3 regions of the Propionivibrio pelophilus DSM 12018 genome follow, and region 1 is predicted to be linked to each of the others. Evidence: riboswitches for the same ligand, from Rfam matches in the RefSeq annotation. Region 1 holds a riboswitch; each other region holds the start of a gene.
The links. A riboswitch is a leader RNA that binds a small molecule or an ion and turns the genes downstream of it on or off. The one in region 1 is predicted to bind cobalamin.

Region 1 (10,313 bases):
GGCGGGCGCGTCGGCCTGCTCGGCAACCGCGACATCATGGAGACGCCGTTCAGCACCACCGCCTACACCAGCGAGCTGATCCAGGACCAGCAGGCACGCAGCGTCGCCGATGTCGTCCAGAACGATCCGTCCGTCCGCGTCGCCCGCGGCTTCGGCAACTTCCAGGAAATGTACGTGATACGCGGCTTCCCGGTCGCCTCCGACGACACGGCCTACAACGGCCTCTACGGCCTGTTGCCGCGTCAGTACGTGGCGGCCGAACTGCTCGAACGCGTCGAGGTTTTCCGCGGCGCGAACACATTCCTCTCCGGTGGCGTCGGCGTCGCTTCCGGCTTCGGCATCGGCGGGACGATCAACGCGCTGCCCAAGCGCGCGCCGGCCGAGCCGCTGACGCAACTCACGGCCGGTATCGAATCGGCCGGCCAGACCTATCTCGCCGCCGACGTCGCGCGGCGCTTCGGCCCGGACGACCGCGGCGGCATCCGCGTCAACGCCGCGCGGCGCAACGGCGAAACAGCGGTCGATGGCGAGGAGCGCGAGCTCGGTGTTTTCTCGATCGGCGCCGACTACCGCGGCGACGGCTTCCGCCTCTCCGCCGACCTCGGCCACCAGAACCACCGCATCGACGAACCGCGCCCGAGCGTCACGCCGAGCGGCAGCATCCCGGACGCGCCCGACGCCAGCGACAACCATGCCCAGTCCTGGACCTATTCGCAGGAACGCCAGACCTTCGGCTCGCTGCGCGCAGAGGTGGACGTCAACGACAGCGTCACCGGCTGGATCACCGGCGGCATGCGTGACGGCAAGGAAAAAAACGTGCTGGCCAATCCGACGGCGACGGCCGACGGTACGACAAGTGCCTACCGCTTCGACAACGTGCGCGAGGACCACGTGAAGACGGCCGAGGTCGGTCTGCGCGGCAAGCTGGCTACCGGCAGTGTCGGGCACACCGTGGTCGTCTCGGCCGCCCTATTCGACAGCGAATCGCGCAATGCCTGGGCGATGTCGTCGTCGGCGGTACTGGGCGACTTGTACGACGCCGTCGATGCTGCGATGCCGGCCACCGCCTGGTCCGGCGGCACGATGAGTTCGCCGACGGTCACCGAGCGCATCCGCTCGAACAGCGTCGCCCTCGCGGACACGCTGGCCTTCGCCGACGAAACGGTGCTGCTCACGCTCGGCGCACGCCATCAGAACTTCGAGCAGAAGAGCTACAACTACAACACCGGCGCCGAGGCATCGGAATACGACGAGAGCCGCCTCACGCCGATGGCCGGTCTCGTCTTCAAGGCGACGCCGCAGGTTTCGTTCTACGCTAACTACATCGAGGGTCTGACCAAGGGTGACACCGCACCGAGCACCTACAACGGACTACCGGTCAGTAACGCCGGTACATCCCTCGAACCCTACGTCGCCAAGCAGAAGGAGATCGGCGTCAAGTACGACGGCGGCAAGATCGGTGGCAATCTGTCCTACTTCATCACCGACAAGCCGGTCGGCATGGTCGAGGACGGCACCTTCAAGGACGCCGGCCTGCAGCGTAACCAGGGCATCGAGATCACTGCCTTCGGCGAACCGCTGCGCGGCGTGCGCGTGCTCGGCGGCGCCAGCTTCCTCGATGCGCGGCTGACGAAGATGACCGACGAAAGCCTCGAAGGCAACCGCGCCATCGGCGTACCCAAGCGCCAGTTCAATCTTGGCGCCGAGTGGGACACTCCCGGGATCGCCGGGCTGACTCTGAGCAGTCGCGTGGTGCATACCTCGTCGCAGTACGCCAACGAAAGCAACACACTCAGCGTGCCATCGTGGACGCGCCTCGACCTCGGCGCGCGCTACGTGACAATAATCGCCGAACAGATGGTGACCTTCCGCGCCCGTGTCGACAACGTCACCGATCGGGACTACTGGGCCTCGGTCGGCGGCTATCCGGGCTACGGCTACCTCGTTCTCGGCGCCCCGCGCACCTTCACCCTGAGCGCCACCGTCAACTTCTGATGATCTGATGACCGCGCGTTCCCTGCGCTTGTGGACCTGGCTGCACCGCTGGAGCAGCCTCGTCTGCACGCTTTTTCTGCTGCTGCTGTGCCTGACCGGCCTGCCGCTGATCTTCACCGACGAGATCGGCGAACTGACCCGGCCGGGCCTGCATCCGCCGCCGATGGCGGCAGGTACGTCTCGCGCGCCCCTTGACGCCGTGGAAGCGACCGCCCGCGCAGCACGCCCGGGCCTCGTGCCGCTCTACTTCTTCGCCGAAGAGGACGAACCAAATCTCTGGTACGTCAAGCTCGACACTCGTACCGATACCGACGAGCGCAACGCCGTGCTGCTCGCGCTCGACGCGCGCAGCGGCGACCTGCTCGGCACGCCGGAATTCGGGACCGGCTTCATGGGGCTGACCTACCGGCTGCACGTCGACCTCTTCGCCGGTCTGCCGGGCAAGCTGTTCCTCGGCCTGATGGGCACGCTGTTCGTCGTCTCGCTGGTTTCCGGCACCGTGCTCTACGCCCCCTTCATGCGCAAGCTCGATTTCGGCACCGTGCGCCGCGATCGACCTGCACGCATCCGCTGGCTCGACCTGCACAACCTGCTTGGCATCATCACGCTGGTCTGGGCGCTCGTCGTCGGCGTCACCGGCGTGGTCAACACCTGGGCCGACCTGATTCTCAAATCCTGGCAACGTCAACAAATGGCGCAACTGGCCGCCGGCAACGCCACGCCGCTGCTGGCTGGCGAGCCCGACAGCATCCCGCCGGACCTGCGCGTGCAGCACGTCCTCGACCGCGCCCTCGCGGCGGCGCCGCACATGCGCCTGTCGATGCTCGCCTACCCCGGCACCCTGCTCGGCACACGCGAGCATTTCGCGGTGATCCTGCACGGCGACACGCCATTCACCGCTCGATTGCGCCAGTCGCTGCTCGTTCACCCCGAAACCGGTGAGGTGCTGCAGGCCAGCGCCCGCCCGTGGTATGTCACGCTGTTCCAGCTTTCGCAACCGTTGCACTTCGGCGACTATGGCGGTCTGCCGCTCAAAATCCTGTGGGCTCTGCTCGATCTGATCACGATCGTCGTACTCGGCAGCGGGCTCTATCTCTGGCTGGCGAAACAGGCCCGCAGCCACCGCACAAGCCCAATGGGGGCTGACGTTCATGGCTGAACTCTGGCGCGTCTTCCGCCTCCCGGCCCTGTTCGCTGCGCTCAACACCATTGGACTGTTGGGCGCCTTACTGAGCGATGGGATTGGCGATATGGTTTCGTGGCTGGCACTGAGCATCGTTGTTTGGTCCGCGCTGCGAATCCACAGTTCAGGACACCGTTCTGGACGCCCCCACCCTCTGCCCGTAAGATAAGCGCCACCCTCTGCCTTTCTCCACGCAGGCGGAAACCTTCGTACTGGACACAACAACAATGGATGTTTGGATCGCGCTGGGCATCACGCTGCTTGCTGGGCTAGCCACCGGCATCGGCAGCATCATCGCCTTCACCGCGCAACGCACGAATTACCGCTTCCTTTCAGTGGCCACCGGCTTTTCCGCCGGTGTCATGCTCTACGTGTCGTTTGTCGAAATCTTCTTCAAAGGTCAAACAGCCCTGACCGAGCGATTCGGCGACTACTGGGGAAACTGGGTCAACGTCGGTTCGTTCTTCGGCGGCATGCTGCTCATCGGTCTGATCGACAACCTGATTCCCGCCGGCGAGAATCCACACGAGATCCGTAGTGAGAGGGAAACCCGGCCGCTACATGACGAACACGCGCCACTGGCCCCGTCGCGAGAGGTCAAGGAGGCGTTGCATCTGGGTCACGACCACACGCACGATCACCACAAGCTGATGCGCATGGGGTTGTTTACCGCCCTGGCCATCGGCATCCACAATTTTCCCGAAGGACTCGCCACTTTCCTCGCCGCGCTCGAGAATCCTCACCTCGGCATTGCCATTGCCATCGCCATCGCGCTGCACAACATCCCGGAAGGCATCAGCGTCTCAGTGCCGATCTTCTACGCCACCGGCGACCGCAAGCGGGCGTTCCTCTACTCGCTGCTCAGTGGGCTGGCCGAGCCGATCGGCGCTGGAGTAGCCTACCTGATCCTGCTGCTCATTTCAGGCGGGCAAGGCATGGTGGTCCCGCCGGAACTGATGGGCATCCTCTTCGGCGGCGTCGCGGGGATCATGGTGTACATCAGCCTTGACGAACTCCTGCCGACCAGCCGCGCCTACGGCAAGGGACACGACAGCCTGTTCGGACTGGTCGCCGGAATGGGCGTGATGGCCGTCAGCCTTCTGTTGATGCGATAACTGCACCCATGCTGACACGAACATTACTCAACCCACGGTTCCAGGCCCACTGTACCTGGGCGGCCTACATCATCTACCTGCTGATCCTGGTGCTCGGCTCGATTCCGGGCGCCCGCCAGGAAATCGGCGAGTACGCACCTGGCGGGGTACTGCACTCCCTTGCCTACGCCGGGCTGACCATCCTGTTGTTCATCGGCCGAGGTAAGACGCTGGGCGAACGGGCGATAGGTGCGGTACTCATCGTGACGGCCATGGGCGCCGGTGATGAATTCGTGCAGAGTTTCCTTCCTTATCGCGGCGCTGCGCTGTTCGACTGGGGCGTCGATGTCACTGCATCATTGACGGCCGCGGCCGCGATGCTCGGCGTTTATCCCCGACTGACACGCCGAGTCGCGTAACGCCCCGTTTCCAGACCCGCCCCCTCCACTTGCCGTTCATTGCTCCAACCGGAAGAGCACCGGCACGAGCACCCAGCTCGCGACGGTGTCGCTGCCGCGCCGTGCCGGAAGGAACTGCCAGCGGCGTACGGTTTGCAGGGCGGATTCGTCGAGTCGGGTGCTGCCGGAGGACGCCTTGATTTCGACCTCTTCCGCATTTCCTTCGGACGACACCCGCACGCGCACGATCACCTTGCCTTCCTCGCCCAGTCGCCGCGACCGGGCTGGATAGGGCGGAGAGGGATTGTTCAGGTAACCGGCGTCGAAGCGGGCCGGAGTCAGGGGCCCGTTTCCTCCCCCCGGGGAGACTCCCGGGCCGGCCGCCGTTTTTCCGGCAGCGAGCCCCCCCGCACCGGAGTCCGGACCGCCTGAATGATTGCTTTCGCCTCCCGAACCATTTTCACGGACGGGGGACGGCGCCAACGACGGAAGCGACGGAGCCCTTGGGGAAACAGGCACCGGACGGGGCATTGTTTCGAGCGGCGACTGCCGCCCCTCGACTCGCTGCGTGAAAGGCTTGCGAACCACGACCGGCGCCGGGGCGGGAACGCCCCCCCGTGCTGGAGCCCCCACAACCCCGCCCCCCGACGACGGCTCTGTCGCCGAGCCGGAATGTCGCACCGGAGCAATCAGAGCGGCCATGATCGCAGGCTTCGCGGGCTGCAAGGAAGGCTGAACTCGCGACGGGAATGCAGCGAACAGGAGCGCATGGGCGAGCAACGAACTCGCCAGCGCCCACACCGGAAGCGCCTCTATTGCATGATCATTCGTGAAGCTCACGGATCGCGCCTCTCCGGTGCTCCGGGCTCCGAGCTCCGGGCTCCGGGCTCCGGGCTCCGGGCTCCGGAAGATACTCCGCAAGGCAAAGGACAACGCCGGCGGCCATGCCCCAAAGCGCCAACACGGCGAGGAAGGCTATGCGCAGCATGTCGGGGCTACGGAACGTAGGGAAATCGGCAGAAACACGCCGAGAACAACGAGGAAACTAGGCCCTCCTTCTCTTCGCCGTTCCACCGGAATGGGCGCCGCGTCCACCACCGCCGCCGTCATGTCCAGTGAAGCATTGGCGGTTTCTGCGACATTGATCGGGAATGCGCGTCCCGACAACAGCCGGGCAACGTGCGGGATTCGTGACATTCGGGAGAGAGCGCCGACGCTGTCGCGAAACTGGATGCTGCGTAACGTGCAGGACTCGCGCTGCATGATCAGACCTCTTTAAAACCACTTGATCCGACCTTCTGCCCGGCGGGCGGAGAAGAGGATCGGGAGAGGAAAAGCACAAAACCCCGGTCGATTTCTGGCCGCCCCCCGCACCCCACGGAAGGTCAATTGCACACGCCGCCTAACTGCTCGCGGCACCTGCATCAGGCCGGTCTCCGGGCTTGCGGGTGAATGCCGGAACCGGCATCCGGTGCTTCGCCTTCCCGGGCCGTTCGCGCACGTCATGACTGACGCCACGTGGCGGCCCAGTGACTGGCTCCGTCCGGGGAGGAGAAGCCATGAAGCACTTTGACTCGCTTACCGTTGCGGGGGCAGCCGGGGCATTGCGGCGGATTCGTTATTCGCCGCGCACCCCGTTCCCGTTTAACCCGTCAACGACGCTGAGCGGGCACCTGCTGCATTGTTGCGATCGCCCGGGCCAACTGGCTCGGACGTCGCGGCATTACGTTTCTACTGCGTTTCTACGCTCGTGGAACAATCGACGCGTATCAGGACTCACGCTTCGATTTCTTCTTTTCCGCCTCTTCCATTTCGCGACGCATCTTCTCGCGCATGCGCGCGCCGCCGATGTAGTAGCCGATAAACCCGGCGCCCAAGGCTGCCTGCAAGGCAAAAAGCATCGACGCGATCTCGCCGCTGGCCGGTTCGAGCAGCGGTTCGAACCACGGCTGATAATCCGGCCGGATTTCGGCAATGACGCCCTTGGCCTGATCGTCGGCACCGCCGAAAATCGCCACTTCCTCGCCATCCGGCCCGGCCGCCGGACGCTCGACGATCCACAGCGGCACCAGCGCAAGGAACACCACGCCGAGAATCAGCAAAATGTTCTGCGTCCGTTTCATGCCCGTACCTCCTGCGGCTCGGCCAGTTTCATGTCCTGCAACTCCTTCGGGTTGAAGCGGGCCAGCGCATTGAAGACGAGCACCGTCAGCAGGCCTTCGCTGATCGCCAGCGGGATCTGCGTGACCGCGAAGATGCCGGCGAACTTGGCCAGCGACGCGGCGAAACCGCCGGCCGGGTCGGGGAAGGCCCACGCCAGCTGCACCGAGGTGGTGACGTAGGTCATCAGGTCGGCAAGGCTTGCGGCGAGGAAAACGCCCACGGCCAGCGAGGCGCCGAGCGAACGCGCCAGCTTGAACACGCCGTAGGCGACGAACGGTCCGACGATGGCCATCGAAAAGATGTTGGCACCGAGCGTGGTCAAACCGCCGTGGGCGAGCAGCAGCGCCTGGAAGAGCAGGACGACCGCGCCGATCGGCGCCATCGCCGCCGGCCCGAACAACAGTGCGCCGAGGCCGGTTCCGGTCGGGTGCGAGCAACTGCCGGTCACCGAAGGAATCTTCAAGGCCGAGAGAACGAAGGAGAAGGCGGCGGAAACGCCGAGCAGGATGCGCTGCTCCGGGTTCGCGGCGACGCGCTTCTTGATTGATTGGACGCCCCAGGCAACAAATGGCAACGAAGCCACGCTCCAGCCGATGGCGTGTTCGACGGGCAGGAAGCCCTCCATGATGTGCATTATGTTTCCCTCGCAAAACAACGCTGCAGCGACAGTGCTGCAATGACACGCGTGTTCGACGGGGAAGAATGCAGGCGCAATAAAACGATAGCGCGAGCGCTGGAAGCCTGGAATGCGAGAGTAAAGACCTGGAACTGCCCTGCTCGCCGCCAGACGGCCGGCTTCACCCCACCCCGGGGAACACCTAACCAATTCTGGGCCGGTCTTCTGACTCGCCTTCGTCCTCCTCCGGCGCCTTCCCATGCGCATACAGATACGCCGCACAGTGGCATTTGCCGGAATCGTCAGGCCTACAGCAGCGGGGGGCTGTGCCGGAATGGCTGCACCAAGGGTACAAAAATACAAAGGTACAGAATCACCGGCTTCCCGTTTCACCCGGCTCCACTGTCGCGAAGCTGGGCACCCAAAACAGGAGGCGATTCTATGCCCCGTTTTTGCCGATGACAAGGAAAAAGGGGGAAACTGCACAAATCCGAAACGGCAGCCTCTTGCCGACATCGACACCCGGATGTGCGTTTTTTACATCAGGTCATCGGATTTGCCTTTCGATCGTTACGAGATTTCAACAAATCACCGCCGGCATGACTCGTTATACTCCGGCAATTCCGCCAGCCGCCTCCAGCGGTCACAAAAAACGCGACGAATCAAGGACCATGACCCCGAGCCCTGCCACGCCGACCTCCCCCCAGGCCATTCTCCCGACACATTCCCAGATCCCCTTGCCCGAAGCCTGGCAGCCCGTCGTCGAGGCGCAACTCGCGAAAGAGGAGAGGCTCCTGAGCTGGCTGGAGATCGACCTCAATACCAACCTGCACTTTGCCAAGGGAGTGGTCGCCCTGACCGACCGCAGGTTGCTCGCCCGCACCGGCGACAGCCCGGAATGGCAGAGTCACCCGCTGCGCGAGGGATTGCGTCTGACGCGACGCGACCATGCCGGCGTCGGCAGTCTCGAACTTTTCGACGCCACCGGCCGGCAGGCGCAGTGGCGCTATACCCTCGGCCAGGACGTCGCCGCCGGGCGGCTGATCGACCACGTCAACCGCCAACTGGATTTCGTCGTCACCGGGATCGCTCCGGCACCATCGGCGCAGGCCGTCTGCCCGAAATGCGAAACGCCGCTGCTCGCCGGACAGGATGAATGCCCGGTGTGCAGCAAGGAAGAGCTGACGCCGCCTTCGACCTGGACCCTGTTCCGCCTGTGGCGCTTTGCCCGCCCGTACCGCTGGCAGCTTCTCGCCGGCTTCCTGCTCTCGCTGGCGACCACGGCGGCGACGCTGGTGCCGCCGTACATGACCATGCCGCTGATGGACAAGGTACTGATCCCGTACCAGAACGGCAAACCGATCGACACGGGCCTCGTCACGCTCTACCTCTCCGGCCTGCTCGGCGCAGCGCTGCTGGCCTGGGTGCTTGGCTGGGCGCGCACCTACATCCTCGCCCTCGTTTCCGAGCGCATCGGCCGCGACCTGCGCACGACGACCTATGAGCATCTCCTGAAGCTCTCGCAGGAATACTTCGGCGGCAAGCGTACCGGCGACCTGATGGCACGAATCGGTTCGGAAACCGACCGCATCAACATCTTCATCTCGCTGCATTTCCTCGACTTCGCCACCGACGTGTTGATGATCAGCATGACGACGCTGATCCTCGTTTCGATCAACCCGTGGCTGGCGCTGGTCACGCTGCTGCCGCTGCCGGTCATCGCCTTCCTGATCCACACCGTGCGCGAGCGACTGCGCACCGGCTTCGAGAAGGTCGACCGCATCTGGGCCGAGGTCACCAACGTGCTCGCCGACACCATTCCCGGCATCCGCGTGGTCAAGGCCTTCGCCCAGGAGAGCCGCGAGGCCGCGCGCTTCCGCGCCGCAAACCAGCACAACCTGGAAGTCAACGACAAGGTCAACAAGGTCTGGTCGCTGTTCGGCCCCACGGTAACGCTGCTCACCGAGGTCGGCCTGCTGATCATCTGGGGCTTCGGCATCTGGCAGATCTCGCGCAACGACATCTCGGTCGGCGTACTCACCGCCTTCCTCGCCTACATCGGCCGCTTCTACACCCGCCTCGACTCGATGAGCCGCATCGTTTCGGTGACGCAAAAAGCTGCGGCGGGGGCCAAGCGCATCTTCGACATTCTCGACCACGTCTCCAGTGTGCCGGAGCCCGCCACGCCGGTGCATCTTCCCGCCGTCGCCGGACGCATCGAACTGCGCAACGTCGGCTTCCGCTACGGCACGCGCAGCGTCACGCGCGACATCAGCCTGACCATCGAGCCGGGCGAGATGGTCGGCCTGGTCGGCCACAGCGGTTCAGGCAAGAGCACCATGGTGAACCTGATCTGCCGCTTCTACGATGTCTCGGAAGGGGCGATCCTGATCGACGGCGTCGATATCCGCTCGGTGCCGGTCGCCGAATACCGCAGAAACATCGGTCTGGTGCTGCAGGAGCCGTTCCTGTTCTTCGGCACGATCGCCGAGAACATCGCCTACGGCAAGCCCGGCGCCACGCGCGAGGAGATCATCGCCGCGGCGCGCGCCGCGCATGCGCACGAGTTCATCCTGCGCCTGCCGCACGGCTACGACTCGCTGGTCGGCGAACGCGGCCAGGCGCTCTCGGGCGGCGAACGCCAGCGCATCTCGATTGCTCGCGCGCTGCTCATCGATCCTAAGATCCTGATCCTCGACGAGGCGACTTCCTCGGTCGACACGACGACCGAGAAGGAAATCCAGAAGGCGCTCGACAACCTGGTGCGCGGCCGCACCACGATTGCCATCGCCCACCGCCTGTCCACGCTGCGCGAGGCCAATCGTCTGGTGGTTCTCGACCGCGGCAGCGTCGTCGAGGTCGGC
Region 2 (10,313 bases), on a different contig from region 1:
TTGAAGCCGTGCGCGAGGCCCTGAAAGGCGCGACGCGCATCGTCGTTCTCGAGAAGGCGTTTTCGGTCGGTATCGGCGGCGTTGTCGCCACCGATGTGCGCACCGCGCTCGATGGCGCCAGCGTCAAGGACTACACGGTCATTGCCGGCCTGGGCGGGCGTCCGATCCTGAAGAAATCCTTGCGGGCCATCTTCGACAAGGCGCTGGGCGACGATCTTCCCCCGCTGACCTTCCTCGATCTGGACTGGAACATTGTCAACAAGCAACTGGAGCGCGAGCGCCAGAAGCGCCGCTCCGGCCCGGTCGCCGAGAACATCCTGCGCGACGTCGGCAGCAGCCACGTTGCCCAACACAGCTGAGGACACGACCATGAGCTTTCAACCCGTCAAGTTCTACCAGACCGGCACGTTCACCGTCGGCAACCGCTTGTTGACGCAGGATCAGCGCAGCGTGCAAGCCAACATGGAGCGGACCAACTCCCTGAATTCGGGGCACCGCGCCTGTCAGGGCTGCGGCGAGGCGCTCGGCGCACGCTATGCCATCGACGCGGCAATGCATGCCACCGACAAGCAGATGGTGGCGGTCAATGCCACCGGCTGCCTGGAAGTGTTTTCCACGCCCTATCCTGAAACGTCCTGGCAGATTCCCTGGATTCACTCACTGTTCGGCAACGCCGCGGCAGTGGCAACCGGCGTGGCGGCGGCCCGCAAGGTCAAGCGACAAAAGGGCCTCGCCGGTGATGTGCGCGTCGTCGCGCAGGGCGGTGACGGTGGCACGACCGATATCGGCTTCGGCTGCCTGTCCGGGATGTTCGAGCGCAACGACGATGTGCTCTATATCTGCTACGACAACGGCGGCTACATGAACACCGGTATCCAGCGCAGTTCGGCGACGCCGCCGGCAGCGCGCACGGCGACGACCATGCCGGTCGGCCCGGAGCCCGGCAACCCCTTCGGGCAGGGCAAGTTCGTCCCGGCGATTGCCATGGCGCACGAGATTCCCTACGTCGCGACAGCGACGGTGGCTGACCTGCGTGACCTCGAATACAAGGTGCGCAAGGCGATGACCTTCCGCGGTGCGCGCTACCTGCATATCCTGGTGCCGTGTCCGCTCGGCTGGGGAACCGCGTCTGACGATACGCTGCGGATGTCGCGTCTGGCCAAGGAAACCGGCCTGTTCCCGGTCTTCGAAGCCGAACGGGGTGAACTGACCCACTCGACCAAGATCCGCCGCCTGCTGCCGGTCGAAGAGTACTTGCGGCCGCAGAAGCGCTTTGCCCACCTGTTCGGCAAGACGCCGGCGGTCGACACCATCGCCCGGCTGCAAGCGATAGCCGACAAGAACATCCGCAAATACGATTTGCTTGAGAAGGAGGCGAACTGATGAACAAGCCTTTTGCCATTACCCTGGATCCCGGTTCGTCGCTCGCCAACCATACCGGCTCCTGGCGTACCGAGCGGCCGGTCTACGTGAACCGCCTGCCTCCCTGCAACAATCAGTGCCCGGCGGGCGAAGATATCCAGGGCTGGCTGTTCCATGCTGAGTCCGGCAACTACGAAAAAGCCTGGCAGCATCTGACCAAGGACAATCCCTTCCCGGCGATCATGGGACGGGTCTGCTATCACACCTGCGAAGGCGCCTGCAATCGCGCCAACCTGGATGCTGCGGTGGGGATCAACTCGGTCGAGCGCTTCCTCGGGGACGAGGCGATCAAGCGCAAATGGAAGCTGGTTCAGCCGACCGAGGAAAGCGGCAAGCATGTGCTGATCGTCGGCGGCGGCCCGTCGGGGATGTCGGCCGCGTACCACCTGCGCCGCCTCGGCCACCGCGTCACCGTGTATGAAGCCGGGCCAATGCTCGGCGGCATGATGCGCTTCGGGATTCCCAAGTACCGCCTGCCGCGTGACGTGCTCGATGCCGAAATGCAGCGCGTGGTCGAGATGGGTGTCGAGGTCAAGCTCAACGCCAAGGTGGACAACATCCTCGAAACGATGAAGGCGGGCAACTTCGACGCGGCCTTCCTGGCCGTCGGCGCGCATATCGGCAAGCGCACCAACATCCCGGCCGGCGCGGTCTCGAAGATCGTTGACGCGGTCTCGGTGCTGCGCAGCATGGAAGGCGAGGAGAAGCCGATGCTGGGCCGCCGCGTGGTGGTCTACGGCGGCGGCAACACGGCGATCGACGTGGCCCGTACCGCCAAGCGCATGGGCGCCGAACCGATCATCGTCTATCGCCGCACCCGCGACAAGATGCCGGCGCACGACTTCGAGGTCGAGGAGGCGATGCAGGAAGGCGTGATGATCAAGTGGTTGTCGACGATCAAGAAAGCCGGCGACGCCTCGATCACCGTCGAGAAGATGGAACTTGACGCCAACGGCTTCCCGCAACCGACCGGCGAAATCGAGACGCTCGAGGCCGATTCGGTCGTCCTGGCGCTGGGTCAGGACGTCGACCTCGGGTTGCTCGAGGGCGTTCCCGGGCTGGAAGTTACCGATGGCGCGGTCAAGGTCGATGCCAACATGATGACCGGTCACGCTGGTATCTTCGCCGGTGGCGACATGGTGCCGACCGAGCGCAACATCACGGTCGGTGTCGGCCACGGCAAGAAGGCTGCGCGCAACATTGACGGCTGGCTGCGCGGGACGGCCTACGTCGCACCGCCGAAGCCGCAGCTCGCCACCTTCGAGCGCCTCAACACCTGGTACTACTCCGATGCGCCGAAGACCGTGCGGCCGATGCTCGACATCATCCGCCGTCAATCGACGTTTGAGGAAGTCCAGGGCGGGCTCGATGAGACCAATGCGCTGTTCGAGGCGCGCCGCTGCCTGTCCTGTGGCAATTGCTTCGAGTGCGACAACTGCTACGGCGTCTGTCCGGACAACGCGGTGATCAAGCTCGGGCCGGGCAAGGGCTTCCAGTTCAACTACGACTACTGCAAGGGCTGCGGCCTCTGCGTGTCGGAGTGCCCGTGCGGCGCGATCAACATGGTGCCGGAAAACAACTGATCCTCGTTGTGTGAAGTGAAACGGGACGGTGACGCGAGTCACCGTCCCGTCTTTTTTATGCGGCGTTACTGCATCAGGAAGGTGGTTTCGGTGTCCGCGTCCCAGCCGTCCCACAGGAAGTCGTCGGCTTTGCTGTCGGCGATCAGGCGCAGCGCGTAGTTGACCTGCTCCTTGTAGAACTCGCAGAAGGCGCCGATCCTGTCCATGCCGCCGTTCATCTCGTGCGCTTCGGCCGGGCACGGCGAGCCGCAGAAATGGCGGATGGCGCAGTCGTCGCACGGTGCGAAGGTGTCGATGTTCCGCGCAGTGACGGTGCGGAAAGCGTCGGATGCCAGCGCCGCATTGACGCCGCCCTCGTCGAACAGGTTGCCGCCGTTGAAGCGTGGCAGACCGATGAACTCGCTGCACGGATACAGGTTGCCGTCGGCGGCCAGGGCGAAGAAGGCTCGCCCGCCGCCACAGGGCGAGATGTCGCACATCAGCCGTCGCGCCGTCGGCGCCAGGATGGCGAGCAGGATGTTGGCGAAGTTGGCGACGACCAGCTTGCGGCCGGTTGCGCGGTACAACGCGTGCGTGCGGTCGAGCGCGGCGAAGAGGGCCTTGCCCATGTCGGCGTCGGCTGGCTTGACGCCGCGGGCGCCGGGCAGCGTACAGCGCAGGGTGTTGAGCATGCAGGTCGGCACCTCGTGCGCGTGAAACAGCTCGACCATCCGTGTCAGGTGCGCCAGATTCTCGGTCGTGCAGGTGGTGATCACGCTCCACGAGCCGTAACCGCGCAAGGCGTCCATGGCCGTCAATACCTTGTCGTGAACGCTTTTGCCGCCCCAGGTGAGGCGCGTGGCGTCGGTGATGCCGGCGACCGGGCCGTCGAGCGAAAGGCCGATGCTGACGTTGCGCCTGGTCAGAAAGTCGATCGCCTCCCGGTCGAGCAGCGTGCCGTTGGTCTGGATGCCGAAGGCGAAGTCGTTGCCGAATTCCTCTATCGCCGCGAAAACCGCCGCCTTGTTCATCAGCGGTTCGGCGCCGTGGAAAATGGCACGCGGCGTGCGGCCTTCCGGCATGGCCGAGCGGAAATAGTCGCGCAGCTTGCCGAGCGCGGCGATCAGACGGTCTGTCGACATGTGTTGGCCACCGCTGCGTTGCTTGCTCGGCAGGTAGCAATAGGTGCAGTTCAGGTTGCAGCGCTCGGTCGGGTTGAGGTACACCCCGGAAGGCGTCAGCTCGAAACGCAAAGCGTGGAGTTCACGGGCGAAGCCGTCGGCCTTGGCACGGAAATCCTGCATCAGCGGTGTGCTTTCGGCCATCGCTTCGGCGATGCGTGTCTTGTCGACGAGCGCCCAAAAGGCCGTGTTCGGGTCGGTGACGGCGGCATAGATGTCGTGGCCGATGTCCATGGGAATCAGCGGGCCGCAGGATGCGGCCCGGGCAAAATTGGCGTCGGTCATCTACTTGGCCGCTTTTTTGTCCATCAGCACATAGTGCGAGAGGCCGATGCCGTCCGGATTGCAGCTCTTGCGGATGGCAATGGTCGGAGCAGCGGGCTGGCTGGTTTGTGCGGCCTGGTGATCTTGCTTTTGAACGGTTTGCGACATGTTCCTCTCCTCGGGAAATGAAAAAGGGCTCCGGCTGAAGGTACGCGGCTGCATACCTTCAGCCGGAGCCCTTGCCAAAGCTCCGCTTCAGTCCGACACGTCTTCTGGCTACCGGATCAGCCTGAGCGCTGCGCCTTCCCGGCGGAGTGTTCTCCGTCAGTGGCTGGTCGTTGCCGACCGTGCAGCGTTCGTCCCCGGATACAGCGGCGGGCCCGCCACGGATTTGCACCGTGTTCCGTTTCGTCGGATTGAATGGAGCGCGCATTGTCCTTGACCGCCGGGGGCGGGTCAAGTCATTGTCATCAGGCGGTTACTCGCGCCAGGCGCGCAGGATGATGTCGCGAATGATGTGCAGCTTGCGGTGGAAAAAATGGTCGGCCCCCGGGATGACGATGACTGGAAGGTCGATCGGTTCGGCCCAGGCCAGAACGTTGTCGAGCGGAACCGTGGTATCTGCCGAGCCGTGGATGACCAGGGTGTCCTCGGCGACTGCCTCCGTGGCGTAGTTCCGCGCGCCTTCGACGTGGCCGGCGGCGGTGCCGACCAGGATCAGTCGCCGGGCCGGTTGGCCTGACTTGGCTAGCGCGTCGGCCACGCGCGACTGCACGTAGGCGCCGAATGAGAAGCCGGCCAGCACGACGGGCAGTTCGCCGAAAATGCGTTTGGCTTCGTCGAGCACCAGCAGCATGTCCTCGGTTTCGCCGCGTCCGTCGTCGTGTTTTCCCTCGCTGGCACCCACCCCGCGGAAATTCGGGCTGAACACGGCATAGCCGATCCGGCCCAAGGTGCTGGCGACGGTGTGTACCACCTTGTTTTCGTTGGTGCCGCCGAACAGGGGGTGCGGATGGCAGACCAAAGCGATGCCCCGAGGGTCATCCGGCGAATCGACCCGTGTTTCGATATTCCCTGCTGGGCCATCGATGGCGATTGTTCGGGTGGTTGGCTTCATTCGGGTGGGCCTAGATCTTGAGGCGTTCAACCACCCGGCCATGGATCAGATGCTCCTGGACGATTTCCTCGATATCGTCGGTATCAACGTACTGATACCACACCTCCTCGGGATAGACGACGAGAACGGGGCCTTCGTCGCATCGGTCCAGGCACCCCGCCTTGTTGATGCGAATATTTCCCTTCCCCTTCAGTTTTAACTCGGCAATCCGGTCTTTCGCGTAAGTCAGAGCCTCGCTTGCGCCGAGGTTGTTGCAACAGCTCTCGCCATTTTCACGCTGATTGCAACAAAAAAAGACATGGTGTTTGAAGTAGCTCATGGTCCGGTCCTCAAGTAATTTTTCTGGTTGGGCTATATGCGTCGTCCGAGCAGAATCAGGTAGGGGAGCGATAAAAACGGCCAGAAACTGGCAGTCAGCCGGGTAAGCCCGTTGAAATTGAGAAAGTGTCCCTGGCGCCATGCAGTCAGTGCGGCGACAGAGTAAGGGTTGAATGGAGTGATGTTGACCAGAACAGTTCCCGCCATGAGCGTGACGCCTGCGAGCGCGATGCGGGCTGGGCGGGGTATGTATTGCGCTGCCAGCAGCAGGACTCCCCCAAGCATGAGTCCGAGGCCGGCGCCGGGCGACAGCCAGGCAAACGCGCTTTGAGGCCCGATCAGGATGATGGCGCCCAGCGTGCGGATGAACAGGGAAAAAAGGAAAAAACCGAGCAAAGCTACGCAGGCGTTGGCTTTTGGCAAGAAGAAGGTGCGCATCAGCAGACCGACGGCGAGCATGTTGCAGATGATGATGCCGGTTTCCATGGCGAAGAAAGAATGTGCCGCATAGGGAACAGGTGGAGCGATGCTGAATAGCTGGCGCAGGTCTCCGGATCCGAACAGGACGGTTTCTGGAGAAAGCTGGGTAATCATCCACAGGCCGGTCACCACAAGGCCGTACTCGCTGTTGGGAATGTGCGCAAGGAATTGACGCTGAATGTTATCGATCTTTGCGAAAAGCGTTGCACCAAACCATATCGACAGGAGCGCTCCCAGTCCGGTCCCGGTTCCGTTGCAGATCAAGTCGAGGGAAGAGGGGACTCGGCTTGGCAGGAACGACTGCAGGGTTTCGATGGCGAAACTGGTGAGTGTCCCTAGCGCGAAGGCCTGAAGCGCGGCGCAGGCTTTGCTGTGCCGCGCACCGAGGGCCAGTGTCAGAAGAAATCCGAGTGGCAGGTAGGCGGCGATGTTGGCCGCCAGGTCGAACCCTGTCCAGTAACGAGGCCAGGCTGCTTCCAGAAAGACGAAGGGCGAGAGTCCGGGGGATTGCCAGCCGGAGAAAGGGTGCAGGCTGGCGTAGATGATCAGGAGCAAGTAGCAGCCAGCCAGATAGCGCGGCAAGCGCCAGGAAGGCGCCGGTTGTGCGCCTTCTGCCGGTACGTGAGCGGATGACTTGCCTGCGGCCATTGTCGTGCGTGGAATGTCGTGCAGAGGTGATTCTATCTTCACCGGGCGTTGATGGAGTCCGTCGTCATGCATTTTCTTCAGAAAAGTCATGGGCTTGACAAAATCCGGTCCAATGAATAGAGTTCGCGCTCTCCCGCACTGTGGAGGCCGTTGTTCAGGAGCGGCGTAGTGCGGAACTTGTCTTTTTTCTTTGACTCTACTACTGACGACGTTCAGTTCCTGAAGTAGTTTTGCCCTGCGGCACTCCTTCCTTCTGCCGCTTCCGGGCAATGCACCCGCCTATAACCGTTTGTCGCACGGCAAGTTTGTCTGTTTGCGCGATGACAACAGTGAAAGGAGAGAGCATGTCTGTTGCTGTAACTCTCAAAAAATCGATGGCACGCAGTCTGGATGCCGTCTCCAGTTTTACCCAGTACGCAGTGATGATTGTCGGGTTGCTGTTCGTTCTCGGCACCGTCGGTCACTTTTTTGATGAGCAGGACGTGCCGGCTGGCACACAGGTTCCTGCGCCGGTCGTCGAGGCTTCCGTTCCTGCCGTCCTTCCGGTTTCTGGCGAAGGTCTTGTGCATCGTGGTGTGCCCGAAGCCAAGCCCCAGTTCACGGCGGTTCTTAGCTACGTGAAGCGTCGTTATCGTGTTTCGCCCGAAGCCGTGAGGCCGATCGTCGAGGCCGCGGATCTGATTGGCAAGGAACGCCGTATTGATCCCTTGCTGATTCTGGCGATCATCGGTATCGAGTCGGGGTTCAATCCGTTCGCCGAAAGCTCGCTGGGCGCGCGCGGCCTGATGCAGGTTATTCCGCGTTTCCACATGGACAAATTCCCGGCCGGGCTGGGTAGTCGCCATCTTTTCGATCCGGCAGTGAACATCCGTGTCGGCGTCGGCGTGCTCGAGGAGGCGATAAAACGTCGCGGCGGGCTGGTCCCGGGGCTGCAACAATATGCCGGGTCGTCCGATCCCGAGAGCGGTTATGCGAACAAGGTGCTGGCGGAAAAGGCCCGCATGGAAAAAGCCGTGCGCCGGGACCTGAATTTGGCGTCGAACGCCTGATCGCGTATCGCATCGCAAGCCAGCCCCCGCTTGTGGCGGGTCGCTGGCTTTGTCGCTTGCCTGGTCAGTCGTCTTCCAGACCGATAGTCTTGTGCTGCGCTGCCAGTTGCTGTTGCGTGCCGCTGGGTACCGCCGCGTAGTGCGAGAACGCGATGCTGTATGAACCTTGGCCGCCGGTCAGGGACTTCAGCCGGCCTTGATAATCGTCCAGTTCAGCGAGCGGCACCTTGCCGCTGATGGCCATCGTCCCTGTGCCGCGCGGCTGGGTACCCGTCACTTGGCCGCGCTTGCTGGACAAGTCGCCCGACAGATCACCGACGGAAGCTTCCGGAGCCAGGACTTCGATATCCACCACGGGCTCGAGGATGATCGGCGTTGCGTCCTGGATGGCCTGAATGGTGGCTTTTCGCCCCGCGGTGAAGAACGCGATGTCCTTGCTGTCTACCGAATGTGACTTGCCGTCATGGACAATCACGCGAATGTCGTGCACCGGGAATCCGCCGACGACGCCGTCCGCGAGCGCCTGACGGACGCCCTTCTCGACCGAGGCCATGAATACGCCGGGGATCACCCCGCCCTTGACCATGTCGACGAATTCGAAGCCGGCTCCGCGCTCCAGTGGTTCGACGCGCAGCATGACCTCCCCGAACTGGCCGGCGCCGCCGGTTTGTTTCTTGTGCCGGCAATGTCCTTCCGCCTTCTTGGTGATCGTCTCGCGGTAGGCGATTTGCGGAGGCCTGGTCGCCAGTTCGATCTTGTATTGCTGGGCCAGTCGGGCCAGTTTGGTGCGCAGGTGAATCTCACCCAAGCCGCGAATGACGGTTTCGTTGGTGGTCGGGTGGCGCTCGACCTTGAAGCAGGGGTCCTCGATCTCGAGTTTGTGCAATACGTCGAAAAGCCGTTGCTCGTCGGCCTTGCGCTTGGTTTCCACCGCCAGACCCTGCATCGGTTCCGGGAATTCGAGCGGCTTCAGATGGATGTGGTCTTCATCGTGCGAGTCGTGCAGGACCACGTCGAATTCGATTTCGTCTACCTTGGCCACGGCGCCGATATCGCCCGGAACGAGTGCCTCTGTCTCGACGTATTCCTTGCCTTGCAGGCGGTAGAGGTGACCGACCTTGAATGCGCGTTTGGCCTCCCCTACGAAGAGTTGGGTGTCCTTCCGGATCGTTCCCTGGTGGACGCGGAAAATGCCGAGCTTTCCGACGAACGGGTCGCTGACGATCTTGAAGACATGTGCCAGCACGTGCTTGCCGGGGTCGGGTACGGCATCGAATGCCGCAGCGTCCGGATCGTCCGGTTCGCCGCTGAAGAACGGGGGGGGATTCCCCTCCGCCGGGTTCGGCGCCAGTTTTGCCAGGACGTCGAGCAATTGCGGAACGCCGGCGCCGGTTTTGGCCGAGACGAACAGGATGGGAATCAGGTGGCCGGCGCGCAGTGCCTTTTCGAAGGGGGCATGCAGTTCTTCGACGGAGGGGTCGGCACCTTCATCCAGATAACGGGCGAGCAGGTCTTCGTCCTCCTCGACGATCTGGTCGATCAGGGCGCGGTGCATCGCGGCGACTGATTCAAAATCGCTTTCGCCACCGTCGTGACCGAGTACTTCGACGACATCCTGAGCGTGGTGCGATGGCAAATCGAGAAGCATGCACTCGCGTCCGAAACGTTCGCGGATCTCGCCGACCAGTTTGGGGAGATCGACGTTTTCCGCATCGATCTTGTTGATCACGATCATCCGGCACAGATTGCGCGCAGCCGCCAGTTTCATCATCCGCTCGGTCGATAGCTCGATGCCGTTCTGTGCGTTGATGACAACCAGTGCGGTGTCGACGGCGGCGAGGGCGCCGATGGCTTGCCCGGCGAAATCGGGGTATCCGGGTGTGTCGATTACGTGGATTTGTCTATCAATCCAGTTCAGCGAGGCGATTGCGGACTGGATGGAGTGACCGAGTTCCCGCTCCAGCGGGTCGTGGTCACAGACTGTGTTTCCTTTTTCAACAGAGCCTTTGCTGGGAATCGCGCCGGCCGCGGCGAGCAGCGTTTCGACAAGTGACGTCTTGCCGGCTGCGCCATGGCCGACAATGGCTACAGTACGAAGGTTGACCGTGTTGTTCTGACCCATGTTTTCCCCCAGTTCTTTTGAAAATGCTCGACGTGGGGTGCAAATACGGCAATACCCTGAGTCGAGCTACCGATTACGCATGATCCAACACAACGGTTTCATTCTACGCTTTATGTCTTGCCAGCCAAGTGCCAACCCGAGTTTTCTCGA
Region 3 (8,167 bases), on a different contig from region 1:
CCGCAGGCGCCGCTGCTCGCGCCAGCCGCGGTAGTTGCCGTCGACCCACAGCGAGACGATCACCGTGCCCGAGCTGATGCGCGCGAACTCCTTGAGCATGTTCACCCGGTCTTCGCGCTTGCCGATGTGATGCAGCAGGCGGAAACAGAAAACGCTGTCGACAAAGTTATCCGGGAATCCGGTGGCGAATGCCGAACAGCAGGTGGCCGACTTGATCCGGCGGGTGATTTCCTTCGGGCGGTGGGCCATGCCGACATCGATCATGTCCTGGCTGTTGTCGGCCACGTGGATGACGCGTTCCTTCTCCTCCGCCAGCAACGCCCAGAAGCGCCCGGTGCCGCACGGCAGGTCGACTACCGAGCGCGGCCGCCCGGCCATTGCCAGCGCCTTGCGCGCCATTGCGTGCTCGCGCCAGTTCGACAAGCGGCGCAAGGGGCCGTCCTGATGCTTCTCGAAATAGGCCTTGGCGTGCGTCGCGCCGTATTTCTCCGAGAATGCGTAATGGGGCAAATCGTTTTTCTGAGTCATCGTGGTCTCCCTGTTACTTGTTGTTTACCAGGTCAGCTGTCTTTCGGGTGAATCGGGAAAGCCCGCCCAGAATCTCCGCCAGCGCCGGCGTCATCTTCACTTTCGCCTTCGCTGCCACACTGTCATCGAGCGGCCGGTCGTCGCCATCGGTCATCTCGTTCTTTACCGCGCCTGTAGCGTTCACCGGAAACGAGATCTTCAGCTCGTTGCCGATGTAGGCAATGCGATTCCAGTCGCCGGCGACAGCATAGTCGCGGCGGTAGGCCGGGTCCAGCAGACTCTGGCCGACCGAGTAGTCGGACGGTGGGTTGCGCACACCGAGCAGCGGCAAGAGAGTAGCCGGGATGTCGAGATGGCTGGTAATTCCCGTTACGACGCGCGGCTTGGCGCCGGGGACATAAACGACGGCGGGCGTGCTGGTCTGGAAGCGGTTGAACTCGGCGCTGTGCCCCCAGCGCGAACGCTCCATGAATTCCTCGCCGTGATCGCCGAGGACGATGACGATCGTGTTGTCGAGCAGGCTCTTCTCGCGCAGGTGGTCGACAACCCGCCCGATCTGCTGGTCGACGTGGTGCGCCGCGTTGATGTAGCGGTTCTTGATCTTGCCGATGTCGGCGGCGAAATCGGCGGTCAGGTAGTTCAGATCGTTGAGGTACGGCTCGGCGAGCACTGTCTCGGCGGGGAAGGAATAATTCGCGTGCGTCGACTCGAAGAACATGTAGGTCATGAACGGCCGCGACGGATCGCGCCGGTCGATGAAGCCGAGCATGTCGTCGATATTCTGGCGATCGCGCAGCCAGGGCTCGGCGCCACCGGAGCGCTCGTGCAGGTCGGCTTTCGGGATGTTCACGAAAACCGTCTTGTCGAACGCCGGGAAGGTGAAGCGCTGACTGGTGTACAAACCGAACTGGTAGTGTTGCTGCTGCAGGACGTCGATCAGCACCGGGGCCCGTCGATGGTCGAGCATAGAAAACCAGTACGGGCTGTACAGGCCGTAGAACATCGAGAAGACGCCCATCTGGGTGAGGTTGCCGCCGCTGAAGTGTTTTTCCAGGCGCAGCGCCTGCTGCGAGAACGCCCAGGTGTTCGGCATGATTCGGGTATCGAGCATGTCGAAGCGCAGCGACTCGGCGACCAGCCAGACGATGTTCGGCAGACGCGCCGGCGGCTCGACAACCAGCGGCGCCTGCGGATAGTTCAGTTTCCCTTCGCTGACCGCGATGCCTTCGTCCGGTGCCGACTGTTCCTTTATCCCGATCCGTTTCGCCACCTTGCGCGCGGTGAGCGGCAAATAGAACGGATAGTGGCCGCTGGCGAACAGGATCGGGCGATAGTTGGCGGCGCTGCTGTAGGCGTAGGCCACGCGCTCGCCGAGCATCAGCGCGAACACGACCGGCAGCAGCCAGCGCCAGCGCAACCGGCAGAGAAAACCGGACAGGCGATCGGCGCGCGGCGCGATCCCGTAATACAGCAGTGCCTGCCAGCCGAGCAACGCGACGACGATCGCCGCAGCCGTCAGCTGGGTGGACAGACTCGCCCCGAGCGACTCGATGCCGCCGGGCGTCAGCACCAGATCGACGACGAAGCCGTTGATGTGGAAGCCGTACATCCGGAAGATCACGCCGTCGGCAAAGAGCAGGACCTGGGTCAGCCCCGTCGCACCGATCATCACGCCGCCGCCGAACCGGGGCAGCCATCGCGCCTGCGGCCAGCGCGCCACTGCGCGTACGGCCATCACCCCGAGCAGCAACGCTGGCACCAGGTAGAGAAGGCCGTAGCTGACCGTCGCCGCCAAGGTCCAGGCAGCGAGGCCGGGCGTGGCGTACTGGGCGGCGGAGGTAAACGTGCAGACGTGGATGACGACGGATATCCAGCTCAGCAGCAGGAAGGCATGCACTCTGGCGCGAAACGGACAGGACGGCATCGGCAGGACTCCGCACGAAAACGGACAGTCTAGCCGTCTTTGCTTAAGCGGGGCTTAATCCGGCGGCGCCCTCCCCCTGGCCACGCGGGCGGATGCACCGGAACCGGCGAAAGCGTATCCTACGGCCTCCCGCTAACCGCTCTCAGCCACCTCCGCTTCACGCATGCCCTTCTCCTCGCCCATCAATCGTCGCATCGCACCCTGGCTCGGTTTCTGCGGCCTGGCCATCCTGGTCTTCATCGTCATGCGCCCGTTCATCGGGCTGATCGCCTGGGCCTGCATCCTCGCCTACGCCACCTGGCCGCTGGCCGACAAGCTGCGCCGGAGATGCGGCGGACGCGACACGCTGGCGGCCGGGGTGGCCACGGCGATCGCCGCCATCACGCTGTTCGCCCCCTTGCTGTGGCTGGCCTGGCTGGCGCAACAGGAGGTCGTCACCGTCTACAACGGCGTGCGCGCGTTCATGACCAGTCCGCCGGACATCCCCGCCTTTCTCCGCGACATGCCGTGGCTCGGCGACTGGCTGGCACAACAGCGCCTGCAACTGCTCGGCGACCCGCAGGGCGTGGCCCACGCCGTCAGGGGCTGGCTGTCCAGCCACTTCTCGCAGGCGGCGATCCTCGCCGGCGGCCTCGGACGAACCCTGATCCGGCTGGTCCTGGTACTGACCATCCTGTTCTTCTTCTACCGCGACGGGGCACGGATCATCCACGAGTTGAGCCACGTCATGGCGCGCTTCATCGGCAAGCGCACGCACGATTACCTCGCCGCCGCGGCCTCGACGACGCGCGCGGTGGTGTACGGCATCCTGCTCACCGCCCTGGTGCAGGGCATGGCCGCCGGCGCCGGCTACTGGGTGGCCGGTCTGGCCTCGCCGGTCACCCTGGGGCTGATGACCGCCCTGTTCGCGTTGATCCCCTTCGGCACACCGTTCGCCTGGGGGGCCTCCGGGGCCATCCTGCTCGCCCAGGGCGAAACCGGCGCGGCCATCGGCGTGTGGATCTGGGGCGCCGCCGTGGTCAGCCAGATCGACAACGTCCTGCGCCCGTTCTTCATCAGCAGCGTCAGCGACATCCCTTTCCTGCTGGTGCTGTTCGGCGTGCTCGGCGGCATCCTGGCCTTCGGCCTGGTCGGACTGTTCGCCGGCCCGATCGTCCTCGCCGTGGCCTGGGCCGTCTGGGGCGAGTGGGCAGAACACCTCTACGAAGAAGAGACCGCGACTGCGGATATCCGACAGCCGCGGAGACGCCGCAGCGTTCGCGATTAGCGTATACTTCCGCGCGTTTCAGGTTCCGCGCCCGATACCCGTCGGACGCGGTGAAACGGGAAGCCGGTGACGCCGCGCACTTTTCATCGTGCGGCCATTCCGGCACAGCCCCCCGCTGCTGTAGGCCAGACGATTCCGGCAACACGCCACTGTGCGACATTTTTCGCATGGGAAGGCGCCGGAGGAGGACGAAGGCGAGTCAGAAGACCGGCCCGAAACGCATGTGGTGCCAATCCTCGGGGTGAGGGGAACGGTCCTGTAGATTCGCCGCCTGGCTCGCAGCTGCATTTTTCCGCAGCAGCACTCCGCCTTTTGACGGCCGGTCTTCCGAGCTGATCCCACCGAATCCCTGCATCGTTGTTTGTCCGTCGTTACTGTCAGGGAAGTTCATGCGCGTCGTCAGTCATCAGATTCCAGCCCAGCGCCTTTCGTGTGGCGCCTCGCCGCGAACGACCGACCGATGCTGATCGAGCAATGCGCCTACGGCAACCGCTGGCGTCGTGTCACGCCGGCGGCGAAGGGGCTGTTCGCGCTGGGTGCGCTGATCGCTGCGTTTGCCGCGACGCGCCCGGCGGCCGCTGCCTTCGTCGCGCTGCTCATCGTACTCACCGCCATCATCGGCGCCGGCGTACCGGCCGCCCACTTCCTCCGCGTCGCGCTGCCGCCGCTCGGTTTCCTGCTGCTCGGCTGCCTGACACTGGCGTATTCGCTCGACTTCGCGCCCGACAGCAGCGGCTTCACGGTACGCTGGCTGCCGGCCGGCTGGACGCCGATCCTGCAGCTCGCCGCCCGCTCCTGCGCCGCGCTGACCGCGCTGCTGTTCCTCGCGCTGACCACCCCGCTGGTCGACCTGATCGCCCTGCTGCGCCGGGTGAAGATGCCGGAGGTGCTGCTCGAAATCATGGTCCTCTGCTACCGCATGCTGTTCGTCTTTTCCGAAGCGCTGCACGACACGCGCACGGCGCAGGCGGCCCGCCTCGGCTACGCGACGCCGGCGCTGACGCTGCGCTCGCTGGGCAGCCTGACCGCCAACCTGACGCTGCAGATCTGGCAACGCGCGCACGATCTGAACGTCGCCGCCCAGTCGCGCAACAACGACGGCGCGTTTCGCTTCCTCGAGCCGGAATACCCCAACAGCGGGCGCGACATCGTGCTGGCCGCTGTCGGCGCCGCGCTGCTGATCCTCTTTGCCATGGTAATGCGATGACGACAGACGTTTTGCTCGAATTCGACGACGTCGCCTTCCGCTACCAGGACGGCAACGCCGGCCTCGCCGGCTGCTCGTTGAGCATCGCGCGCGGCAGCCGCAACGCCCTGATCGGCGCCAACGGCGCCGGCAAGACGACGCTGTTCCAGCACGCCAACGGCCTGCTGAAGCCTCAGCAAGGTGTCGTTCGCTACGCCGGCCAGCCGGTCGACCACAGCCGCGCCGGCCTGCGCGCCCTGCGCAGCGAAGTCGGCCTCGTCTTCCAGAACCCCGACCAGCAACTGTTCTCGGCCAGCGTGCGCGAGGACGTCTCCTTCGGCCCGCTCAACCTCGGACTGGACATGACCACGGTGCGTGATCGCGTCGAGCAGGCGCTCGACGCCGTGAGCATGACGCAGTTCGCCGACCGGCCGGTGCACAACCTCTCCTTCGGCCAGAAGAAACGCGTCTGCATCGCCGGCGTGCTGGCCATGCAACCGCGCCTGCTGATCCTCGACGAGCCGATGGCCGGCCTCGACCACGCCATGCGCACCGAATTGCTCGCCGTCCTCGACGGCCTGCATGCGCAAGGCATCACCCTGCTGCTCGCCACGCACGACATCGATTTCGCCTATCGCTGGGCCGACCGCATCCACCTGATGGCCGGCGGCCGCTGCACCGCCGCCTTCGCCGCCACCGCCCTGCCCGAGCACGCCGAGGCGCTCGCCGCCGCCCGCCTGCCGATGCCCGGCCTCGTCGAACTGCACCGTCTGCTCGTCGCCCGGAAACTGCTTCCGGCCGACAGCCAGCCGCGTGCGATGAGCGAGCTGATTTCACAACTGAACGCCTCCGAAAAGGATTTCCAATGACCGCAACTCACCCTGGGAGAATCGACTGATGTCCGGAAAAATCTGGTTTGTCGGCGCCGGTCCCGGCGACCCCGACCTGATCACCGTCAAGGGCCGCACGCTGATCGAACAGGCCGGCGCGATCCTTTACGCCGGTTCGCTGGTCGACCAGGCGGCCACGCGCTACGCGCCGGCAGGCTGCGAGATCCGCGACTCGAAGGACATGACGCTCGAAGAAATGGTCGCCTGGCTGCTCGACCAGGCCAGCCGCCACGAAACCGTCATCCGCCTGCAGACCGGCGACCCCGGCCTCTACGGCGCGCTGATCGAAATGACCCGCCCGCTCACCGCCGCCGGCGTCGAGTGGGCCGTGGTGCCCGGCGTTTCCTCTGCGATGGCCTCGATGGCCGCAGCCGGCGAAACGCTGACGCTGCCGGAAGTCACCCAGACCGTCATTCTCACCCGCACCGCCGGGCGCACGCCGATGCCCGAGGGCGAAGACCTTGCATCGCTGGCATCGCACCATTGCACCTTGTGCATCTACCTGTCGATCACCCTGCTGCATGAAGTCCAGAGTGCCCTGCGCGCCGCCGGCTGGAAGGACGACGCGCCGATCCTCGTCGTGCAGAAAGCCAGCTGGCCGGGGCAGGAAAAGATCGTGCGCGGCACGCTCGCCGACATCAAGCAGAAGTGCCAGGCCGAGAAGATCGGCAGCCAGGCGATGATCGTCGCCAGCCCGACGCTCGGCGCCGCGAACTGGGAATCGCTGGTGCGCTCCAAGCTCTACGACCCCGAATTCACCCACCGTTTCCGCAAGGCCACGCCTACTACGCCGACCACGCCATGACCACCAACACCGTCACCGAACAGATCACCGCCGCCGGGCGTGCCATCGAGCACGACTCGTTCTCGATCATCGACGCCGAGGCCGGTCCGCACGACGCCTACACCGCCGAGCAATGGCCGCTGGTGCGGCGGATGATCCACGCCAATGCCGACTTCGACTTCAACGGGCTCACCGCTTTCCACCCGGACGCGATGCAGGCCGGCCTGAAGGCCGTGCTCAAACTCGACACGCCGGTCGTCGCCGACGTCGAGATGATCTGTGTCGGCCTGTCGAAGCCGCGCATGAAGCACTTCGGCATGAGCACGCACCACTACATTTCCGACCCGGACGTGATCGAACTGGCGCACGTTAACGACACCACGCGCGCCGTGCAGGCGATGCGCAAGGCGCACCGCCTCGGCCACCTCGACGGCGCCATCGTCGGCATCGGCAACGCGCCGACGGCGCTGCTCGAAATCATCCGTCTGATCCGCGAGGACGGCGTGCGCCCGGCGCTGGTCGTCGGCATGCCGGTCGGCTTCGTTTCGGCCGCCGAATCGAAGGACCTGCTGATGACCGTCGACGAAGTGCCGTGGGTCACCATCAAGGGTCGCAAGGGCGGCTCGACGCTGGTCGTCGCGGCGATCCACGCGCTGCTGGCCCTCGCCGAAGCCGAACAGAAACGGTGAGATGAGCGACGCCCCCGAGAAAATCCGCAAGGGTGACGGCAAGCGCAAGCGCGGCCATCGCAGCGGATTCACCACCGGCGCCAACGCTGCCGCCGCCGCCCGTGCGGCGACGCTCGGCTTGCTGACCGGCGAGGTGCCGGCTACGGTCGTCAGCCGCCTGCCGAACGGACAGGACGTCACTTTTGCCGTTCTTGAAGGCCACGTCGCTGACGCGGAATATCCCAACTCAGCCCGTGCCGTCATCGTCAAGGACGCCGGCGACGATCCGGACGCGACCAATGGGGCGCACCTGACCGCCGAGGTGCGCCGTCTGCCCGGCGCCGCCGGCCAGATCATGCTCAAGGGCGGCGAAGGCGTCGGCACGGTCACCAAGGAGGGTCTCGGGCTGGAGGTCGGCGGCCCGGCGATCAACCCGGTGCCGCGGCGCAACATTGTCGACAACGCGCGTGCCGTCGCCGGTGAACTGCTGGACCACGACGGGCTGGAGATCACGATTTCCGTCCCCGGCGGCGCGGAAATGGCGAAGAAGACGCTCAACGCCCGTCTCGGCATCCTCGGCGGCATCTCGATCCTCGGTACCACCGGCATCGTCCGCCCGTATTCGACGGCAGCCTTCCGCGCCAGCGTCGTGCAGGCCGTCGACGTCGCCGCCAACCAGGGGCAAACCTCGATCGTCTTCACCACCGGCGGCCGCAGCGAAAAGTTTGCCATGCGCCAGCTGCCTGACCTCGACGAGGCCTGCTTCGTGCAGATGGGCGATTTTGTGAAAGCCGCTTTCCAGACGGCGATCAAACGCAAAATGGCCCGCGTTTACATTGGCGCGATGGCCGGCAAGCTGACCAAGATGGGGCAAGGGTTGGCCGTCACCCATGCCTGGAAGGCCGCCATCGACCGCGATC

Region 2: it holds a riboswitch for cobalamin, as region 1 does, so the genes downstream of both, cbpA (modified peptide precursor CbpA) here and BO74_RS08665 (energy-coupling factor ABC transporter permease) in region 1, are expected to answer to the same signal.
Region 3: it holds a riboswitch for cobalamin, as region 1 does, so the genes downstream of both, cbiQ (cobalt ECF transporter T component CbiQ) here and BO74_RS08665 (energy-coupling factor ABC transporter permease) in region 1, are expected to answer to the same signal.

What each region holds. Positions count from the first base shown of each region.
Region 1 is NZ_JCANUT010000015.1:42,415-52,727, reverse strand. It holds gene BO74_RS08695 (TonB-dependent receptor) at 1-1,995, shown strand, start outside; gene BO74_RS08690 (PepSY-associated TM helix domain-containing protein) at 2,003-3,154, shown strand; gene zupT (zinc transporter ZupT) at 3,406-4,293, shown strand; gene BO74_RS08680 (VanZ family protein) at 4,302-4,691, shown strand; gene BO74_RS08675 (energy transducer TonB) at 4,728-5,510, opposite strand; cobalamin riboswitch at 6,081-6,362, opposite strand; gene BO74_RS08670 (energy-coupling factor ABC transporter substrate-binding protein) at 6,440-6,793, opposite strand; gene BO74_RS08665 (energy-coupling factor ABC transporter permease) at 6,790-7,467, opposite strand; cobalamin riboswitch at 7,648-7,889, opposite strand; gene BO74_RS08660 (cyanophycin metabolism-associated ABC transporter) at 8,121-10,313, shown strand, end outside.
Region 2 is NZ_JCANUT010000009.1:32,572-42,884, forward strand. It holds gene BO74_RS06270 (transketolase C-terminal domain-containing protein) at 1-359, shown strand, start outside; gene BO74_RS06275 (thiamine pyrophosphate-dependent enzyme) at 370-1,383, shown strand; gene BO74_RS06280 (NAD(P)-binding protein) at 1,383-3,005, shown strand; gene cbpB (peptide-modifying radical SAM enzyme CbpB) at 3,071-4,450, opposite strand; gene cbpA (modified peptide precursor CbpA) at 4,451-4,597, opposite strand; cobalamin riboswitch at 4,674-4,865, opposite strand; gene BO74_RS06295 (alpha/beta hydrolase) at 4,908-5,546, opposite strand; gene BO74_RS06300 ((2Fe-2S) ferredoxin domain-containing protein) at 5,557-5,865, opposite strand; gene BO74_RS06305 (VanZ family protein) at 5,898-7,082, opposite strand; gene BO74_RS06310 (transglycosylase SLT domain-containing protein) at 7,337-8,041, shown strand; gene fusA (elongation factor G) at 8,106-10,163, opposite strand.
Region 3 is NZ_JCANUT010000072.1:8,049-16,215, forward strand. It holds gene BO74_RS19055 (class I SAM-dependent methyltransferase) at 1-528, opposite strand, end outside; gene BO74_RS19060 (sulfatase-like hydrolase/transferase) at 542-2,452, opposite strand; gene BO74_RS19065 (AI-2E family transporter) at 2,616-3,719, shown strand; cobalamin riboswitch at 3,723-3,949, shown strand; gene cbiQ (cobalt ECF transporter T component CbiQ) at 4,180-4,926, shown strand; gene BO74_RS19075 (energy-coupling factor ABC transporter ATP-binding protein) at 4,923-5,774, shown strand; gene cobM (precorrin-4 C(11)-methyltransferase) at 5,803-6,600, shown strand; gene BO74_RS19085 (precorrin-8X methylmutase) at 6,597-7,268, shown strand; gene BO74_RS19090 (cobalt-precorrin-5B (C(1))-methyltransferase) at 7,270-8,167, shown strand, end outside.